One region of the Bradyrhizobium sp. BR 1433 genome, then DNA from elsewhere that is predicted to be linked to it. Evidence: riboswitches for the same ligand, from Rfam matches in the RefSeq annotation. Region 1 holds a riboswitch; the other holds the start of a gene.

Region 1 (6,017 bases):
CGTTACGATCGCTGGACCGTAGGATGGGTAGAGCGCAGCGAAACCCATCGTTCACGGAGCGTGATCAGCAGTGATGGGTTTCGCTGCGCTCTACCCATCCTACAACAATGGCTACGAGAAGGGCGCTTACTCAGCCGCCTGCGCGTAATCCTCGACCGGCGGGCACGAGCACACCAGGTTGCGGTCGCCGTAGACGTTGTCGACGCGGCCGACCGGGCTCCAGTATTTGTCGGACCGTGACACGCCGTCCGGGAAGCAGCCTTCGGCGCGGGTGTAGGCCCTGTTCCAGGCATCGTCGGCGATGTCGTGCACGGTATGCGGCGCGTGGCGCAGCGGCGAGGCCTCGACCTTCCAGCGGCCCTTCTCGATCTCGGCGATCTCGCCCCGGATCGCGATCATGGCGTCGCAGAAGCGGTCGATCTCGAACTTCGATTCCGATTCCGTCGGTTCGATCATCAGCGTGCCCGCCACCGGGAAGCTCATGGTCGGCGCGTGGAAGCCGTAATCGATCAGGCGTTTTGCGATGTCGTCGACGGTGACGCCGCTGGTCGTCTTCAGCGCCCGCGGATCGACGATGCACTCATGCGCAACGCGGCCGCGCTCGTTGCGGTACAGCACCGGGAAGTGCGGCTGCAGCCGCGCGGCGATGTAGTTGGCATTGAGGATCGCGATCTCGGTCGCCCGCGTCAGACCTTCGCCGCCCATCATCAGGATGTAGATGTAGGAGATGGTCAGGATCGACGCCGAGCCGAACGGTGCGGCCGACACCGCGCCGATCGCATGCGCCGTCGCTCCATCGGTCGCGGGATGGCCCGGCAGATAGGGCGCAAGATGCGCCTTCACGCCGATCGGGCCCATGCCGGGGCCGCCGCCGCCATGCGGAATGCAGAAGGTCTTGTGCAAATTGAGATGGCTGACATCGGCGCCGTAATCGCCGGGCCGCGACAGTCCGACCTGCGCGTTCATGTTGGCGCCGTCGAGATAGACCTGTCCGCCATGCGCATGCACGATGTCGCAGATCTCGCGGATATGCTCCTCGAACACGCCGTGGGTCGACGGATAGGTGATCATGACCGCGGCAAGGTTGGCGGAGTGCTTCTCCGCCTTGGCGCGGAGATCATTGACGTCGACGTCGCCGCGCGCATCGCACGCGACGACCACGACCTCCATGCCGACCATCGCGGCCGACGCCGGATTGGTGCCGTGCGCGGAGGAGGGGATCAGGCACACCTTGCGGTGCGGCTCGCCGCGCGCGAGGTGATAGCCGCGGATCGCCAGCAGCCCGGCATATTCGCCCTGCGCGCCGGAATTCGGCTGCAGCGAGACCGCGTCATAGCCGGTGATGTCGCACAGCCATTGCTCCAGCCGCTTGAACAGCGCGTGATAGCCCTTGGCCTGATCCGCGGGCGCGAACGGATGCAGATTGCCGAACGCCGGCCAGGTCAGCGGGATCATCTCGGTGGTGGCGTTGAGCTTCATCGTGCAGGAGCCGAGCGGGATCATCGCGCGGTCGAGCGCGAGGTCACGATCGCTGAGCTTGCGCATGTAGCGCAGCAGCTCGGTCTCGGAACGATGCGTATTGAACACCGGATGGCTGAGGAAGGCGCTGGTGCGCCGCAGCTCCTTCGGCAGCGCCTCGTGCGCGCCGGCCTCGATCTCGGCATAGCTGAGCTTGCCGCCGAACACGCGCCACACCGCCTCGACCGTCTCCGGCGTCGAGGTCTCGTCGAGCGCGATGCCGAGCGTGGTCGCGCCGATCCGCAGATTGATCCGCTCGGCCTGCGCGCGGGTGACGAGCTCGATCTGCTTGCTACCTGCCTCGACGGTCACGGTATCGAAGAACGCTTCGCTGGTCGGCGCAAAGCCGAGCTTGCGCAGGCCGGCGGCGAGCACGGTGGCGCGACGATGCACGCTGCGTGCGATATGGGTCAGGCCCTCGGGACCGTGATAGACCGCATACATCGAGGCGATCACGGCGAGCAGCACCTGCGCGGTGCAGATGTTGGAGGTCGCCTTCTCACGGCGGATGTGCTGCTCGCGGGTCTGCAGCGCGAGGCGATAGGCGGGCTGGCCACGCGAATCCACCGAGAGGCCGACGATGCGGCCGGGCAGCGAGCGCTTCAGCGTGTCGCGCACCGCCATATAGGCGGCGTGCGGTCCGCCATACCCCATCGGCACGCCGAACCGCTGCGCCGAACCGATCGCGATGTCGGCGCCGAGTTCGCCGGGCGAGGCGAGCAGCGTCAGCGACAGCAGGTCCGCCGCGACGATCGCAAGCGCGCCCTTGGCGCGCAGCGACGCGATGGCAGGCTTGAGGTCGCGTACTGCGCCCGACGTTCCCGGATATTGCAGCAGCGCGCCGAGCACGTCGGCGCTGTCGAGCTCGGTCAGGGGATCGCCGACCACCAGCGCCCAGCCCAGCGGCGCGGCGCGCGTGCGCATCACCGCCAGCGTCTGCGGATGCACCTCCTTGTCGACGAAGAACACCTTCGCCTTGACCTGCGAGTGGCGCTCGGCGAGCGCCATCGCTTCCGCCGCGGCGGTCGCCTCGTCGAGCAGCGAGGCGTTGGCGACGTCGAGCCCGGTGAGATCGCAGATCATGGTCTGGAAGTTGAACAGGGCCTCGAGCCGGCCCTGGCTGATCTCCGGCTGGTACGGCGTATAGGCGGTGTACCAGGCCGGGTTCTCCAGAATGTTGCGCTGGATCACCGCGGGCAGGATGGTGCCGGAATAGCCCTGGCCGATCAGCGAAGTGAACACCTGGTTCTGCGCGGCGAGCTCGCTCATATGCGCGAGCGCCTCGGTCTCGCTCAGCGCCCGGCCGAGATCGAGCGGCGCCTTCTGGCGGATCGACGCCGGCAGCGTCTCATTCATCAGCGCCTGCAGGCTCGCGGCGCCGACCGTCTCCAGCATCGCGTTGACGTCGCGCGGCGACGGTCCGATGTGGCGGCGGACGAAATCGGTGGCGGCTTCGTTGATCGGCTTGAAGGGCGCGTTCATGACGTGATCCTCGGGGTGATCCTTTAGGCGGTGTGCGCGGCGTAGGCGGCCTCGTCCATCAGGCCGCCGAGCTCGCCCTTGTCGGCAATCTTCAGCTTGAAGAACCAGGCCTTGCCCCCGGCATCCGAATTGACCAGCGCGGGCTCGGCGGCGAGCGCGTCGTTGACCTCGACCACCTCACCGCTGATCGGTGCGTAAACGTCGGAAGCGGCCTTGACGGATTCGACGACAGCGGCGGCCTCGGCCTTCTTCAGGCTGCGGCCGACCTTGGGCAGTTCGACGAACACGACGTCGCCGAGTTGCGACTGCGCATAGTCGGTGATCCCGATCGTGGCGACGTCGCCCTCGATGCGGAGCCATTCGTGGTCAGACGTGTACAGCGTCGTCATGGGGATCGATCCTTTGGCGTTCAGCGTTTGTAGGTATTGGGGACGAAGGGCGTAGCGGCGACCTTCAGCGGCAGCCGCTGGCCGCGCACTTCGGCGAAAACGGTGGTGCCGACGGCGGAAAGGGCGGTGGGCAGGTAGCCCATCGCAACTGGCGCACTGAGACTCGGGCCGAAGCCGCCCGAGGTCACCTTGCCGATCTGCTCGGTCGAGCCGGCATCGGCGAACAGTGCGGCGCCTTCGCGCACCGGTGCGCGGCCGTCGGGCTTCAGGCCGACCCGCCGGCGCGCGGCGCCATCTGCGAATTGCGCGAGAATCTTGTCGGCGCCCGGGAAGCCGCCGGCGCGGGCGCCGCCGCTGCGGCGAACCTTCTGCACCGACCATTCCAGCGCGCCTTCGACCGGCGTCGTCGTGGTGTCGATGTCATGGCCATAGAGGCACAGCCCGGCTTCGAGCCGCAGGCTGTCGCGCGCGCCGAGCCCGATCGGCAACACGTCGGGATTGTCGAGCAGCGCGGTGACCAGGGCTTCCACCTTGTCTGCGGGCACGGAAATCTCAAAGCCGTCCTCGCCGGTATAGCCGGAGCGCGAGACGAAGCAGTCGACGTCGCCGACGCGGCGCGGACCGGCGTCCATGAATTTCATCGAACCGACATCTGCACAAAGTTTCGCCAGCACCGATTCGGCTTTCGGGCCCTGCAGCGCGATCAGCGCGCGGTCGGCCAGCGAGACGATCTCGCAGGCGTCGGAGAGATTCGCACGCAGATGCGCCTCGTCCTCGGCCTTGCAGGCGGCGTTGACCACCAGGAACAGGTGATCGCCGAAATTCGCCACCATCAGGTCGTCGAGCAGGCCACCGTCATTATTGGTGAATTGCGCGTAGCGCTGCCGTCCCGGTGCGATATCGACGATGTCCTGCGGCACCAGTTTTTCCAGCGCGAGCGCGGCATCCGCGACCTTGCCGGATTTGGCCTTCAGCACGAGCTGGCCCATGTGCGACACATCGAACAGGCCGGCTTCCTTGCGGGTGTGCAGGTGCTCCTTCAGCACGCCGGCCGCGTATTGCACCGGCATGTCATAGCCGGCGAACGGCACCATCTTGGCGCCGCGCGCGAGATGCAGCGCGTGCAGCGGGGTCTGTTTCAGCGGGGAGGTTTCGCGCGCAAGCATCACAGGGCCCTCGCGGTTCCCGCCGGGGACCTATTTCCCCTTGAGAAACCTGCAGAAAGCCCCATCTGTCGCTGTGCCTGAGAGTATTATCCCGTCGGCGGACGCATCGGGGCGAACCCCAGCGTCTCTTTCCAGATGTCAGACGTCACGCGGTCCTTTTGCCTGAGAGTTTCCGGGGCGGTTGCTCCTTCGGCGCCGGCGATAAGGCCGGTCTCTCCCGACGTGACTAGGTATAGGTAGGTAGAAAACACGGCGCCACCAAGACTGTCAACGCAGCTGCAGCAACTATCCAATGGGCTTTGTGCTGCCGCGGCAAGCCCATGATCCGCCTGCACAGTTTCTGGACACCGCAGCTGGCAATGTCTAAAAGCGTTCGGCCGGAAAATGACGCCTTTTTGCGGCTGGCCGGCCCCTTTTCCGATTGGATGAACATGAGCAGCGTCAACGACATCAGGTCGACATTTCTGAACTTCTTCAAGGAGAACGGGCACGAGATCGTGGCCTCGTCGCCGCTGGTTCCGCGCAACGACCCGACCTTGATGTTCACCAATGCCGGCATGGTGCAGTTCAAGAACGTCTTCACCGGCGTCGAGAAGCGCGGCTATCAGCGCGCCACGACGTCGCAGAAGTGCGTGCGCGCCGGCGGCAAGCATAACGACCTCGACAATGTCGGCTACACCGCGCGCCATCTCACCTTCTTCGAGATGCTCGGCAACTTCTCGTTCGGCGATTACTTCAAGGAGCGCGCGATCGAGCTCGCCTGGAATCTGATCACCAAGGATTTCGGGCTGAAGAAGGACAAGCTGCTGGTCACCGTCTACCACACCGACGACGAGGCGGCCGGCTACTGGAAGAAGATCGCGGGCTTCTCGGACGACCGCATCATCCGCATCCCGACCTCGGACAATTTCTGGGCGATGGGCGACACCGGCCCGTGCGGACCGTGCTCCGAGATCTTCATCGACCGCGGCGAGCACATCTGGGGCGGCCCTCCGGGCAGCCCGGATGAGGATGGCGATCGCTTCCTCGAATTCTGGAACCTGGTGTTCATGCAGTACGAGCAGGTGACGAAGGAGGAGCGCGTAGCGCTGCCGCGTCCCTCGATCGACACCGGCATGGGGCTCGAGCGCATGGCCTGCATCCTGCAGGGCGTTGAGAGCGTGTTCGAGACCGATCTGTTCCGCAATCTGATCGATGCCGCCGCGTCTACCCTCGGGCACGGTCCGAACGAGCAGAACGTCGGGTCGTATCGGGTGATCGCGGACCATCTGCGCTCGTCCGCGTTCCTGATCACCGACGGCGTGCTGCCGTCGAACGAGGGCCGCGGCTACGTGCTGCGCCGGATCATGCGCCGCGCGATGCGCCATGCACAGCTCTTGGGCGCGAGCGAGCCGCTGATGCATCGCCTGGTCTGGGCGCTGGTCCGCGAGATGGGCCAGGCCTATCCGGATCTGGTCCGTGC
Region 2 (6,017 bases), 170 kb from region 1:
GCAAATGGAATTGCGGGCCGCCGCTTAAGCCTTTGAAAGCTCACCTGTTAGCACCGGATAATGACAATTCCACTCGGCGCCCAAACGCGCTAGAAATCGGCGCGCCTGGCGCAACGCGGACGTGGCGGAACTGGTAGACGCAAGGGACTTAAAATCCCTCGATGGCAACGTCGTGTGGGTTCGAGTCCCACCGCCCGCACCAACCTTCGCATGCCACGCGCACCCGAGCGGGCCAGCGTCGTGTTTTCCGGCTGTGGCGCAGTTCACACACCGCGGTCGCTGTCTGTCGTAGTCTTGCCCGCATTGGAAATTCCGGCCGCGCATTTTCGCGGCTGTTGCATTTCGAAATCAATTTTGGTCGGAGGCGGCGATGGAGATTGCAAACTGCAATCGGATTGCGAAGGGCAATCGGATTGCCAGCGAAACGGCGCGCGATCATGGTGCCTTTACTCTCCAGCATGGCGACGATGCGGCTCATTGCAGCAACGGGCTCGATGCACAGAAATTCCGCGACGCTGCGCCCGACGACCGCGCGATCTATCGGCGATGGATCCGCGGCGCGATCATGGTGTACGGACTGCTCGCGTTTGCCGCTGGAGCGGCGTCTGGATGAGCGGAACCGGCATCGGACCGACGCAGCTCACGAGCCTGTCGAGCCCGAGCAGCATGAGACCAGATCACGGCGATTAGCGGTCGCCGGTTCGGAACCCGTGCACTGCGTATTCGTTGTCATGCCGCAATTGGAGCATGACGATGCCGAACGACGATCCATCCGCGCAGCGCGCAACCGACCAACCCGATCAGCGCAAGGAGCGCCCCTCCCCGCCGCAGCACGCACCACAAGGCGGACCACCGCTCAGCGACGGATTGGAGCAGCTCCGCGACAGCCACACCTGACACGCGACAGCGCGAAAAGAAAATGGCCGGGACAAGTCCCGGCCATTTGTTTTGCGTCAAGCCGCAAGCTTACTCGGACTTGTCGATATTCCAGAAGATCGGCGTCGCCGGGCCGTCGAGCACACCGGTCAGCGACTTCCGCCACGCGCTCGGAATGGTGTACTGGCCGAGCGGAACGTAGATCACCTGATCGTAGGCCTCGGTCTGGATTTCCGTGGCGATCTTCTTCTTTTCCTCAGCCGAGCCGGCGCGTGCGAACTTGTCACGCAGCTCCTCGATCTTCGGGTCTTCGGCCCAGCCGAACCAGCCGCCATTCTTGCCGCGACCGGTGATCGACGCGTTGACGATCGGATCGGAGACGTCGGCCGCGACCCAGTTGGTGAAGAACATGTTCCAGCCGCCTTCCTTCGGCGGCTTCTGGCTGGCGCGGCGGGTCACCACGGTCTGCCAGTCGGTGGCCTGCAGGTCGACCTTGAAGCCGGCCTCGCGCAACTGCTGCGCGGCCACGACCGGCTGGGCCTTCAACGTCGTGACGTCGCCCGGCGCCATGATCACCACGGGGGTGCCGTCATAGCCGGATGCGGCAAGCGCCTTCTTGGCTTCCGCCAGGCCGTTGCCCTTCACTAGCGTTTCGGCCCCGACGTCGGTCTCGAGCGGCGTGCCGCAGACGAAGAAGGCGCCGCAGATCCTCTGGTACTTGGCGTTGCCGACCAGCGCGTCGAGCACGTCCTTCTGGTTCATCGCCAGGAACGCAGCCCGGCGCACCTTCGGGTTGTCGAACGGCGGATAGAGGAAGTTCATGCGTCCGAGGGTCTGGAAGCCGAACTTGTTCAGGACGTCGATCTTGAGATCCGGATTGGCTTCGAGCACCGGCAGCATGTCGAACGGAAGGTTCTCCATGAAATCGATGTCGCCGGATTGCAACGCGTTCACCGCGGTCTGCGCATCGGCCATCGTGACCCACTCGACGCGGTCGACCTTGACGACCTTGCCGCCCGCGGTCCAGCTCGCCGGCTCCTTGCGCGGTACGTAGTCCTTGTTCTTCTCATAGACCGCCTTCACGCCCGGCTGGAATTCCGCCTGCACGAATTTGAACGGTCCGGAGCCGATCTGTTCCGGGATCGGCTTGTCCGGCGGCGTCTCGGCCAGACGCTTCGGCATCATGAACGGCACGCGCGATGACGGCTTGCCGATCGATTCCAGCACGAGGCCGTAGGGTTCCTTCAGCTTCAGCGTGATGGTCTTGGCGTCGGTCGCCTCCAGGCTCGCGACGAAGTCCATCAGCTTCTGGCCCATGCCGTCGACCTTGCCCCAACGCTGCAGCGAGGCGACGCAGTCTTCCGCGGTGACCGGCGCGCCGTCGTGCCACTTCAGACCGTCGCGCAGCGTGAACGTGTAGGTCAGCTTGTCGTCGGAAACCTTCCAGTCCGCCATCTGCGGCTGGATCTTGAAATTGGAATCCGTCGCCAGCAGCGTGTCATAGATCATGTAGCCATGATCGCGGGTGATGTAGGCCGTGGTCATGATCGGATCGATGACGCGCAGATCCGAGTGCATCACCGCGGTGATGGTCTTGCCCGCGGCCATCGCCTGCGGCGCGAATGACAATTCCTGTGGCGCGAACGACAGCGCGAGCGCCGTCAACGCGGCCGCTAGCGTGCGGTGTTTCCAACGCGAGATAGGGAACATGCAATCTCTCCTGACGTGTAACTGGTCAAAGCCGGCTTATTCGTTATGCATGTGGTTCGTTATTTAGGCGAACTAACATGCTGTATGGCTTGTGAAATCGAGACTTGCACCAAGCGCCAAGCGCGTCAATCGGTTTCAGGTCGCATCGGACGTACACAAACGAATGAGGCCGCGCGCCAGATTTTGGCTTTACAAAATCGTCGGCTGAGATTTTCGTAACGCGCGCGCGATGCCGGCGCCGTCAGAACAACAAGAGAGAACAACGATGAACCCCGCCAATCTCCCCTTTGATTCCGAAACGATGCTGCAAGGCCTGCGCAGCTGGGTGGAATGCGAAAGCCCGACCTGGGACGCCGCCGCGGTCGAACGCATGCTCGATCTCGCCGCCCGCGAGATGGCGATCATGGGTGCGACGATCGAGCGCATCGCCGGACGCCAGGGCTTCGCGGGCTGCGTCCGCGCCCGTTTCCCCCATCCGAAACCAGGCCAGCCCGGCATCCTGATCGCCGGCCATCTGGACACCGTTCACCCCGTCGGCACCATCGAGAAGCTGACGTGGCGGCGCGAAGGCAACAAGTGCTTCGGGCCGGGCATCTTCGACATGAAGGGCGGCAACTACCTGTCGATCGAGGCGCTCAGGCAATTGGCGCGCGCCTCCTTCACGACCCCGCTGCCGATCACCGTGCTGTTCACCCCCGACGAAGAGGTCGGCACGCCGTCGACGCGCGACATCATCGAGGCGGAAGCCGCGCGCAACAAGTACGTGCTGGTGCCGGAGCCCGGCCGTCCGAACAACGGCGTCGTCACCGGCCGCTATGCGATCGCGCGCTTCAATCTGGAAGCCACCGGCAAGCCCAGCCATGCCGGCGCGACGCTGTCTTCCGGCCGCTCCGCGATCCGCGAGATGGCGCGGCAGATCATCGCCATCGACGGCATGACCACCGAGGACTGCACCTTCTCGGTCGGCATCGTGCATGGCGGCCAGTGGGTCAATTGCGTCGCGACGACCTGCACCGGCGAAGCGCTCAGCATGGCCAAGCGCCAGGCCGATCTCGACCGCGGCGTCGAGCGCATGCTGGCACTGTCGGGCACCGCCAACGACGTGACCTTCAAGGTGACGCGCGGCGTCACTCGCCCGGTGTGGGAGCCCGATGCCGGCACCATGGCGCTCTATGAAAAGGCAAAAGGCCTTGCGGCAGCGATGGGTCTCGATCTGCCGCATGGCAGCGCCGGCGGCGGCTCGGACGGCAACTTCACCGGCGCGATGGGCATCCCCACGCTCGACGGCCTCGGCGTTCGCGGCGCCGATGCACATACGCTCAACGAGCACATCGAGGTCGACAGCCTCGCCGAACGCGGCCGCCTGATGGCGGCGCTGCTGGCAACGCTGGACTGACATCGATTGCACTGCACAACACGTTGGCACTGCCGGATCGAAATTTAGCCTTGTCCATTTTTAAGGCTTCGCCTACGGTCCGGCCGTCCAACGCGACGATGCGGGAGAGATCGAAGCGACAACATTCGTGTTGTTGCCTTCGGCGCCGACGGAGCAACCGCCCCGGAAACTCTCAGGCAAAAGGACTGTATCGTCAGGACGATCTGGAGAGAGACGAACATGGCCGCACATCAAGGGCCATGACGTCCACCGAAGGGGATAGTTCGCTTCTGGCCCCGGCCCGATGCGGATCAAGCTCTCAGGTACCGTGACAGATGGGGCGCCGATGCCGGTTTCACCGGTGGTTCGGCGACTCTAACCCACGGGAGCCTGACAACTATCATGCCACACATCGCGATCATCGGCGCCGGCATCACCGGCGTAACGACGGCCTATGCCCTGCTTGAACGCGGCTACAAGGTGACTGTCCTCGACAGGCATCGCTACGCCGCGATGGAAACCTCGTTCGCCAATGGCGGACAACTCTCCGCCAGCAACGCCGAGGTGTGGAACAGCGCTGCGACCATCCTCAAGGGGCTGCGCTGGATGCTGAGAAGCGACGCGCCGCTGCTGATGAACCCGAAGCCGAGCTGGCACAAATATTCCTGGATCGGCGAGTTCGTAGGCCACATCACGCGCTATCGCGGCAACACCATCGAGACCACGAAGCTCGCCATCGAAGCGCGCAAGCATCTGTTCTCGATCGCAGAGCGCGAGAACATCGCCTTCGATCTCGAACGCCGCGGCATCCTGCACGTCTATCACGACAGGGCCGGCTTCCAAGCCGGCCTCAAGGTCAACACGCTGCTGCGGCAGGGCGGGCTCGACCGCCGGCCGGTGACGCCGGACGAGATCCGCGTCATCGAACCCGCGCTGCAGACGGCCTGCTATGGCGGCTTCTTCACGCCGTCGGACGCGACCGGCGATATCCATAAGTTCACGCGTGGGCTTGCCGACGCCTGCATCCGCCGTGGCGCGAGCTTTGTCCATGAAGCCGACGTCGACACGATCGCGCGCGGCGATGACGGCTTCCGCATCGGCTGGAACGAAGCAGCTTCACATGATGCTGCGGTCGCGACGCGACAGCAGTTGCAGGCGGACGGGATCGTGATTTGCGCCGGCGTGGCGAGCCGCCACTTCGCCAGCCTGCTCAACGACCGCGTCAATGTCTATCCGGTGAAGGGCTATTCGATCACGGTGCAGCTCGATGCGCCGCAAAGCCGGAATGCGGCCCCAACCGTCAGCCTGCTCGATGAAGCTGCGAAGATCGTCACCAGCCGGCTCGGCGCCGACCGCTTCCGCGTCGCCGGCACTGCCGAGTTCAACGGCTTCAACCGCGACATTCGTGCCGATCGCATTCAACCGCTGGTGGACTGGGTGCGGCATCATTTCCCGGAGATCGATACGTCGAAAGTCGTGCCATGGGCGGGCTTGCGCCCGATGATGCCGAACATGATGCCGGTGGTTCGCGCCGGACGGATTCCGGGCGTGTTCTACAACACGGGCCACGGTCATCTCGGCTGGACGCTGTCGGCGGCGACGGCGCAGATGGTGGCCCAGGCGATCGACGATTGGCGCGACCTCGACACGCCGCCGATGGCGCCGACGTTCGGTGCCGGGCTCGACGTGCCTGCCAACGCGCGCAAAGCTGAAATCAATCCACCTTCCAGTGGACTGCTTCGAACCTCACCGGAGGAATAATCGCGGCCAACAGGACTGATTAGCTGCACCGCAAAATCCGCAGCACCGATGGCATGGGACTTGCTCAAGTTCTACCGTGAGTCTGCTACCATCTGTGCTACGGTCTGGTGTGCAACGGTCCCGCTGGGGACTTCATCGACCACAACCCAACGGATCAAATTTGCTCGGATATCTGCTTCGCCGCATCCTCGCCGCCATTCCCGTGATGGGCGTGGTGGCTCTGTTCGTGTTCCTGTTGCTGCGGCTGACGCCGGGCGACCCGGCCGCCATCCTCGCCGGCGACAACGCGACTCCC

The links. Region 1 has a riboswitch for glycine ahead of gcvT (glycine cleavage system aminomethyltransferase GcvT). Riboswitches for the same ligand answer to the same signal wherever they lie in the genome.
Region 2: it holds a riboswitch for glycine, as region 1 does, so the genes downstream of both, ACSKB9_RS08205 (D-amino acid dehydrogenase) here and gcvT (glycine cleavage system aminomethyltransferase GcvT) in region 1, are expected to answer to the same signal.

What each region holds. Positions count from the first base shown of each region.
Region 1 is NZ_JBPUGG010000001.1:1,781,784-1,787,800, reverse strand. Features, by position in the region: gene gcvP (aminomethyl-transferring glycine dehydrogenase) at 127-3,000, opposite strand; gene gcvH (glycine cleavage system protein GcvH) at 3,024-3,389, opposite strand; gene gcvT (glycine cleavage system aminomethyltransferase GcvT) at 3,410-4,555, opposite strand; glycine riboswitch at 4,697-4,785, opposite strand; gene alaS (alanine--tRNA ligase) at 4,987-6,017, shown strand, end outside.
Region 2 is NZ_JBPUGG010000001.1:1,614,728-1,620,744, forward strand. Features, by position in the region: tRNA gene ACSKB9_RS08185 (tRNA-Leu) at 116-202, shown strand; gene ACSKB9_RS08190 (hypothetical protein) at 371-613, shown strand; gene ACSKB9_RS08195 (ABC transporter substrate-binding protein) at 967-2,586, opposite strand; gene ACSKB9_RS08200 (M20/M25/M40 family metallo-hydrolase) at 2,852-3,982, shown strand; glycine riboswitch at 4,074-4,180, shown strand; glycine riboswitch at 4,184-4,298, shown strand; gene ACSKB9_RS08205 (D-amino acid dehydrogenase) at 4,364-5,722, shown strand; gene ACSKB9_RS08210 (ABC transporter permease) at 5,883-6,017, shown strand, end outside.